DNA from 2 places in the Azonexus sp. MM2026_4 genome. Region 1 is predicted to be linked to the other one. Evidence: riboswitches for the same ligand, from Rfam matches in the RefSeq annotation. Region 1 holds a riboswitch; the other holds the start of a gene.
What was found. A riboswitch is a leader RNA that binds a small molecule or an ion and turns the genes downstream of it on or off. The one in region 1 is predicted to bind cobalamin.
Positions count from the first base shown of each region.

Region 1 (4,203 bases):
TCGTCCTCGCTGACGCCAAAACGCTGCATCACCGGATAATCGAAGATATCCTGGGTCGGCGTGGTCATGACGACGGGAATGCTGTCGGCCGGTGTCCCGTCGAGAATGCGTAGCGCCATGCCGGCCATCGTCCGCCCCTGCTCGGCGGCCGTGATGATGTGACCGCCCAGGGCGCCGGCATTGAGATGGAAGTCCCAGAACGTATAGGCGGGAAACGGACTGCCGGCGGTGATCCGGCTACCGTTCTCGGCCGGCGACAGGGCGCGGCCGCCCCCCTTGTCGCTCACCTGGCCGATCAGGAACAACAGGCTATCGGCGGGTAGCGCGGCGAGACGCCGGTGAACTTCCTCGATCGATGCATCCTTGAGCACGACGACATCGAAGCGCTTGCGCAGCTCGGGAAACACCGTTTGTTCGGCCACCTCGCCGATCCGCCTGCTGCTGGCGTCCGCCGTGGAAACGACGAAAGCCAGCGTGCGCACCCGCGGATGCACCCCGAGCGCCATGGCAACGGCATCGCCAATGGCGATTTCCTCGTTCACCCCAGTGATGTTGGCAACCCCCTCGGCCACCTCCGGGCGGAAATTGTTGTAGCCCCCGAAAACGATCGGCTGCTGCGGAAACAGGCGGGCACGATGACGGATCGCGAAATCGAAGGCGGCATTGTCGGCGACCACCACCACGTCGGGCGGGTATTCGGCGTACTTGACCGCCATCGCCTGCGCCAACGGCTCGATCTGCGCGCCGTAAGCGAAACGGCGGCTATCGAGATACTCGACGGAAAGCTCGATCTTCCTGCCGGAAGCAGCGAGGCGCGCCCGGAAAGCGTCCTCGATGCCGTCGCTCCAGGAATAGCCGCGATGGTAGGAATTGATGAAGAGGATGCGTGCCTCCGGCGTTCCCGCCGCGTTCGCGGCGCAACCCGCCATTCCCGCCAGCAAGACGAGGATGACGACGCACGAACGCAGGATGGCGGGAAGACCAGGCATGAGTTTGCTGAGTGATCAACGCTGAAAGGCATCATAGCGCACGATCCCGGACCTTTGTTTGCCGCCTTCCGTCTCACGTCGGCAGAATTGCAACGGTCGCGACAAGACCTTCGCCGGTTCCGCCCGCCCACCCGGACCAGGCGCCCCCGGCTCCGCTATAATCACGCCCGTTTCAGGTGCCGTGCGCGATATTCCTCGCCACGGTGAAACGGGAAAGCGGTGCGCCTCCGACGAGGCAATTCCGCTGCTGCCCCCGCAACGGTAAGCAAGTGCGGGCGCGCCATCGAGCCACTGGGTTTCCCCCCGGGAAGGCGGCGCGTCAAGACTTGCGAGCCCGGAGACCGGCCTGTGACGCAAGCGAAAGGACCACGGGGTGGTGGCGCCGGCTGATCCAGCCCAGTTTCCCCGTGCACTTTCTTTTCATCGCACACCGGCATGCGGGGACGCCTGCCGGCCAGGGGAAAATCATGCAAATCCGCCTCAAGCCCAGCGCAGCCCTTTTGCTGCCGCTCTTTGCCGGCAGCGCGCCGGCTGCCGCCGACCTCGGTACCGTTGTCGTCACCGCCACCCGTCAGGAAAACCGTGTCGCCGAAGTGCTCGCCGACGTTAGCGTCATCGACCGCGCGGAAATCGAACGCAGCGGCCAGGACACCGTCACCGAGCTGCTCGCCCGTCAGCCCGGCATCCAGACCGCGAGCAACGGCGGTCCCGGCACCACGACCAGCTTCTACCTGCGCGGCAGCAACTCGAACCAGACCAAGGTGCTGGTCGACGGCATCGCCATCAACTCGGCCGACCTCTCGGGCTCGCCGCTGCGCTTCCTGGCGCTGGCCAATATCGAGCGCATCGAGATCCTGCGCGGCCCGGCGGCCACGCTCTATGGCGCCGACGCTCTGGGCGGCGTGATCCACATCATCACCCGGCGCGGCGCGCCGGGCCTGCGCGCCGATGGCTACGTCGGCTACGGCAGCGACCATACCCGCGAGACCAGTGCCGGCGTCAGCGGCGGCGACGAACACTGGCGTTTCCGCGTCGAAGCCAACCACCGCGCCAGCGACGGCTTTTCGGCGCAGCGCCATGCCAGCAACCGCGACGCCGACGACGACGCCTACCGCAACACCGGCGGCAGTGCCGCGCTCTCCTTCATTCCCGCCGCCGGCCACGAGATCGGCGGCATCTGGCGGCGCAACGAGGGCCTCGTCCATTACGACAGCGGCAACCAGCCGGCGACCGGCAACTACGACGACCGCGCCCGCTTCACCACCGAGCAATGGCAGTTGTTCAGCCGCAACCGCCTGAGCGATGTCTGGACCAGCCGCCTGCAGTACGGCGAAGCCGAGGACCGCCAGAAATCCTATTACTGGGACGCCTGGGCCTGGCCGTTGCCGGTCGAGACGATCACCCGGCAGAACACGCGCAACCGGCAATTGAGCTGGCAGAACGACCTGACGCTGCCGCTCGGCAAGCTGCTGCTGGCGGCCGAACGCCAGGAGCAGGAAATCAGCCCCGACACCGGTTTTGCCCAGCGCCCGAAGGTCGACAACGACTCCGTCCTCGCCGGCTGGACCGCCAGCCTCGGCGACCATAGCTGGCAGCTCAACGCCCGCCGCGACGATCATTCCGAATTCGGTGGCGAAACCACCTGGGGCGTCGCCTACGGCTACCGCCTGAGCCGCGAACTGCGCGCCCACGCCAGCTACGGCACCGCCTTCAAGGCGCCGTCGGTGTACCAGTTGTTCATGACCTCGCCCTGGGGCAACGGCAATCCCGACCTCAAGCCGGAGAAATCGCGCAATCGCGAGATCGGGCTGAGTTGGGACAACGGCGTGCACGCACTGAGCGCCACCTGGTACCACAACCGGGTCAGCAACCTGATCGACTGGGTTTCCGATCCGGTCACCTGGATCGGCACCTACGAGAACGTCGACAAGGCCCGCCTCGAAGGCGCGACGCTGACCTACGCCGGCCGCTTCGGGCAATGGAACCTGCGCGCCAGCTACGACTGGCTGGATGCGAAGAACACCAGCAACGGTTTCGAACTGGGCCGGCGCGCCCGCGACAAGGCGATGCTCGGCGTCAGCCGCAACTGGGGGCCGCTCGAAACCGGCGTCGAAGTGCTGGGTGTCGGCAAGCGCTACAACACCAATACCGAAACCGGGCGCATGGGCGGCTACGGTCTGGTCAACCTGACCGCGCGTTACGCGATCACCGGCGAACTGGCGGTCGAGGCGCGCCTGAACAACCTGTTCGACAAGAAGTACGAAACCGCGCTCGGCTACAACACGCCCGGCATGAACGCCTTCGTCGGCCTGCGCTACAGCCCGAAGTAAGGAAACCGGCGGCGGGATTCCCGCCGCCCCCGCCCCCTACTCGCCCCGGATCAGCGCCACCAAGTCTTCCGTCGACGGCAGCGTTAACGCGTCACCCTCGTCGAGGATGCTGTCGGCCAGCGCCCGCTTGTCGTGGTGCAGGTTGACGATGCGTTCCTCGATGCTGCCCTTGCTGACCAGACGATAGACGGTGACCGGCCGGAGCTGGCCGATGCGGTGGGCGCGGCCCATCGCCTGGTCCTCGGCGGCCGGGTTCCACCAGGGGTCGGTGATCACCACGTAGTCGGCGGCGGTCAGGTTGAGGCCGAAGCCGCCGGCTTTCAGGCTGATCAGGAAGAGGTCGCTGTCGCCGGCCTGGAAGGCGGCGACGCGCTTGCTACGTTCGGCGGCCGGCGTCGCGCCGTCCAGGTACTGGTAGCTGATGCCGGCGGCGTCGAGCGGCGCGCGCAGGATCTGCAGGAAATCGACGAACTGGCTGAAGACCAGGGTCTTGTGCCCGTTGGCGGTGAGTTCGGCGGCCAGTTCGGCGAAGGCCTGCACCTTGGCGCCGACGATGCCGAATTCCGGGCTGACCAGGCGCGGATCGCAGGCGGCGCGGCGCAGTTTGGTCAGTTGCGCCAGGATGTTGAAACGCGCCTGCCCGGCCTGGGCATCGAGCGTCCCGACCTCGTCGATCGCTTGTCGGCGCAGCGCTTCGTAGTGCGCCGCCTCGGCGGACTCCGGAGCGACCGAGAGGATCAACTCGGTACGCGGCGGCAAATCCTGCAGCACCTGCGCCTTGGTGCGGCGCAGGACGAAGGGACCGATCAGGCGTTTCAGGACGTGCTGGGCGTCGCGGTCGCGGTTGCGTTCGATGGGCCCGGCGAAGCGTTCGTTGAAGCGGC
Region 1 covers NZ_CM148380.1:33,677-37,879, reverse strand. Annotated here, with positions in the region: gene AC0KWY_RS00090 (sensor histidine kinase) at 1-989, opposite strand, end outside; cobalamin riboswitch at 1,147-1,353, shown strand; gene AC0KWY_RS00085 (TonB-dependent receptor domain-containing protein) at 1,457-3,319, shown strand; gene AC0KWY_RS00080 (DEAD/DEAH box helicase) at 3,356-4,203, opposite strand, start outside.

Region 2 (4,203 bases), 1.9 Mb from region 1:
CAGCGCATTGCGGCTGCCACGGCGGATGGCCAGCGAACAGCCGTCGAGGCCGAGGCTGCCGTCGGCGTAGCGGTGGCTGAGCGAAACAGCTTCGAGCAACATCAGGAGGCCCACCGCGCCAGGATCAGCAGGCCGCCGCCGGCCAGCACGGCGAGCGCGGTGTCGCGCCCGGTGTGGGCGAACTGCGGCGTCAGGAAGCGCAGGCTGCCGTCGCCGTTGCGCGCCAGCGCCGCCAGATGCAGCGCCTGCGCGCGCTGCCAGACCTGCAGCGCCAGGTTGGCCGTGAGTTGGCCGAGCGAGCGCAGGCTGTGGCGCAGCGTCGCATCGCCCAGACGCGCCTGCTGCGCCGTGCGCACCTCATGCACCGCCTGCGAGAAGACGAAGAGCATGCGGTAGCAAAGCACCATCAGGTCGAGCAGCACGGCCGGGCAGCGCAGGCGGCGCAGCAGCGCGATCAGGTCGGACAGCGGCGTCGTCAGCACCAGCCCGAGCAAGGCCGCCAGCGCGGCGAGCGAGCGGCCGGCGAGCGCGGCGACCTGCGGCCAGGCTTCCGGCGCCCAGCGCCAGCCGCTGTCGGGATCGACCGCCACCAGCAGCCCGACGCAGGACAAGCCGAGAAAACCCGCCGCCGGCGCCGCGACGCGCAGGTAGAGGCCCGCCGGCACGCCGGCACCGACGCAGGTCAGCACGGCGGAGCACAGTGCCAGGCGCAGCGCTGCCCCCGGCGACACCGCGGCAAAGGCCGCCAGTAGCCCGGCCAGCGCGAACGCCGCCTTGGCCGCCGGGCTGACGCCGCGCCAGCGGTTGGCGTAGGCCGCCTGCTCAATCAGCATGCGGCGCCTGTGCTTCGCCTTGTTTGCGCAGCTTGTCGCGGGTTACCGCGCAACCCAGCCAGTAACCGATGACGCCGGCCCCCAGCGCCGCCTGCAAGGCAAACAGCAAGGAGGCGATCTCGCCGCTGGCCGGTTCCAGTAGCGGCTCGAACCAACGCTGGTAGCCCGGCGCGACGGTAGCGATGGCCTGCTGCGCCTTGTCGTCGGCGCCGCCGAACAGCTCGCCGTCGGCGCCGCCGATGCCCAGATAAGGCACCAGCCACAGCGGCAGCACGGTCAACAGCACAACGGCGGCCAAAATCAACAGATTCTGCTTCTTCATGCCTTGCCCCCGTTTCCGGCAAACAGCGGCAAGCCTTGCAGTTCCTGAGCGTTGAAGCGGGTCAGGGTATTGACCACCAGCACCGTCAGCAGCCCTTCGCTGATCGCCAGCGGAATCTGCGTGATCGCGAAGATGCCGCCGAACTTGAGCAAGGAGGCGGCAAAACCGCCGGCCGGATCGGGAAAGGCCCAGGCCAGCTGGATCGCGGTGGTCAGATAGGTGGCGAGATCGCCCAGGCAGGCAGCAGTGAACACGCAGACGGCGAGCGACAGGCCGAGCCGGCGACCGAGCCGGAACAGCCCGGCGGCGACGAAAGGCCCGACGATGGCCATCGAAAACACATTGGCGCCCAGCGTCGTCAGCCCGCCGTGCGCCAGCAACAGCGCCTGGAACAACAGGACGACGAAGCCGACCGGCACCATCGCCAGCGGCCCGAACAACAGCGCGCCGAGCCCGACGCCGGTGGGATGCGAGCAACTGCCGGTGACCGACGGCAGCTTGAGCGCGGAGAGGACAAAAGCAAAGGCGGCGGCAACGCCGAGCAACATGCGCTGCTCCGGCTGCGCCTGCAATTGCCGGCGCACCGAATGCACGCCCCAGGCAAGAAACGGCGCCGACGCCAGCGACCAGCCGATGGCATGGTCCACCGGCAAAAAACCTTCCATGATGTGCATGACTTCCTCCCCGAAGCGATGAAACCCCCGGGGAAAATCAGCACGAATCGGAGAAGGTCAGGGCGTGCCCAGCACGCGCGCATCTGTCTCAGAACCGCTCTCATCACCCCGGAGAATGGCACTACCTGGCTTTGAGGTCGGTCTTCTGGCTCGCCGTCATCCTTCCCTGCACCTTCCCGTGTGCGAACACACAGTGGCAAAAACAGGGTCGTCAGGCTTACAGCAGCGGGGGCTGCGCCGGAATTGCCACGCAAGGTGACGCACCGGCTTCCCGTTTAAACCCGATCCGCAATGCGAAACGGGTACCTGAAAGCGGGGCCGATTCTAACACCGGCATCATGGCGAAGGAAACCGCAGGCGGGGAAAAGCCGGTTTGCCCACCCGTTTCGGGAAAATGGGGACGGGCTGGATGGCGATTGACGCAGTCATGAGCGAGGATCGAACGGTACCAGCAGTCCCGCGCGCAGTTCATCGAGGAGGCTGAGGAGTTCGGCAGCAAGCAACCACTGCGTCAGATCGACGAAAGCGGGATCGCCATCGCCCAATCTTTGCCGCGCGGCGGCCTCCACACCCAGCGCCATACGGTAAGCCCGCTCCAGGGCCTGCGCCGGCGCTTCCCGAGCGCTCGCCTTGGGGATCATCACAGGGCCCGGCTCAGCATGATCGAGCCCAGCGCGACAAAAACCCCATAAAGCGCGCGCTGAAACTGGCTCGGATTCAACCGCCCTCGCAGTCGGCCACCCATCCAGAGGCCCAGAAAGGCGGCGACCAGGGCCGTGGCGCAGCCGGGAAGGTTGGCGAGCAGTTCCTCCGCGTTGGCCGTGCCAAGCCGGATGCTCAGCGCCACGGTGGCAATCATGAAACTGATCCCCAGCCCTTGCATGAACTCCTCCTTGGCCAGGCGCAGCGACTGCAGGTAAGGCACCAGCGGCATCACGAACACGCCGGTCGCTGCCGCGACCAGACCGGACAAGGCACCGACGAGCGCTGCGGTCCACCGGGCTTCTGCGCGCATTTCCGGCAGGCTCGGCTTCCACAGACCCCAGATTCCATAGGCGATCAGCACGACAGCGAGGATAGCGGTGGCCCGACTTCCCGCCGTCTCGATGCTGGCGAGCGGGCTGTAGAGGGTGAGCAGCGCCAGGCAAGCCCACAGGGGCCAGAAATTCCGGGCCAGGCGCCGCCAATGCGGACCGAAGCACTGCGCGATATTGGTCGCAAACGAAGGCAGGACCATGAGCATCGCGGCCTTGGCCGGCGCCATCAGCAAGCTGAGCAGCGCCATCGAAATGGTCGGCAGTCCCAGCCCGGAGATTCCCTTGACCACCCCGGCGGCGAGAAACACGGCAGCAATGATCAGATACGTTTCGGTGTCCATGTCTCGATGATCAGCCAGAGGATGGCGCCTGTCGATCACAGCTTGGCGGTGGTAACCTCTGCCAAAACCGAAGGATGACGACCATGCCGCTCAACCGATCCGTCTTGCCGCATCGTATTTCCACTTACGACCTGCACGTCTTCGCAGCCATTGCCGAGGCCGGATCGATCACCCGTGGCGCAGAAAATGTGCATCTTTCGCTGGCCGCCGCCAGCACGCGCTTGCAGAAGATGGAGCATGCCCTGGGCACGGCGCTGCTGCAGCGCTCGAAACACGGCGTCAAATTGACCGACGCCGGGCGGACGCTGCTCAGGCATGCGGGCCGGCTGGAGCGCGAACTGGAGATGCTGCACGCCGAAATGGCCGCCTTCGCGCACGGCGTCCGCAGCACCGTCCGGGTGCTGTGCAATACCGCCGCGATGACGGAATACCTGCCGCCGCTGATCGGCCGCTTCCTTGTCGAACACCAGGCGCTTGATATCGATCTGCGCGAACTGGGTAGCCAGGATGTGCTGTCGGCGATGCGCCAGGAGCAGGCCGACATCGGCATCGTCGCCAACTACGTGCGGACCGAGGGGCTGAACACCCGTTTCTTTCGCGAGGATCGGCTGGTGGCGGTATTTCCTACCGCGCAGTGCCCGCGACAGAAAGCCAGTGTGCCATTCGCCGACCTCCTGCAACATCCCTTCGTCGGCCTGCCGTCCGAAAGCGGCCTGAGCCGCTTCATACAAAACCAGGCCATCCAGTACGGGCGCGGCATCCACTACCGCGTGCGGGTACGCAGCCTGGACGCGGTAGTGAGCCTCGTCGCGGACGAGGTCGGCATCGCGATCCTTCCCGAGACCACCGCCCGCCGCCTGACCAGCCCGAAAATCGATTGGCTGCCGCTGGCAGACCCGTGGGCGAACCGGAAACTGCTGCTGTGCACCGCCAGCGACGCGACCCTGGCAGGCCCGGCGGCGGCGCTTCTGGATTTTCTGTCGGGGGCGGTTCGGT
Region 2 covers NZ_CM148380.1:2,751,536-2,755,738, reverse strand. Annotated here, with positions in the region: gene AC0KWY_RS13005 (energy-coupling factor ABC transporter ATP-binding protein) at 1-102, opposite strand, end outside; gene cbiQ (cobalt ECF transporter T component CbiQ) at 102-833, opposite strand; gene AC0KWY_RS12995 (energy-coupling factor ABC transporter substrate-binding protein) at 823-1,155, opposite strand; gene AC0KWY_RS12990 (energy-coupling factor ABC transporter permease) at 1,152-1,829, opposite strand; cobalamin riboswitch at 1,948-2,154, opposite strand; gene AC0KWY_RS12985 (hypothetical protein) at 2,255-2,470, opposite strand; gene AC0KWY_RS12980 (sulfite exporter TauE/SafE family protein) at 2,470-3,207, opposite strand; gene AC0KWY_RS12975 (LysR family transcriptional regulator) at 3,291-4,203, shown strand, end outside.
Region 2: it holds a riboswitch for cobalamin, as region 1 does, so the genes downstream of both, AC0KWY_RS12990 (energy-coupling factor ABC transporter permease) here and AC0KWY_RS00085 (TonB-dependent receptor domain-containing protein) in region 1, are expected to answer to the same signal.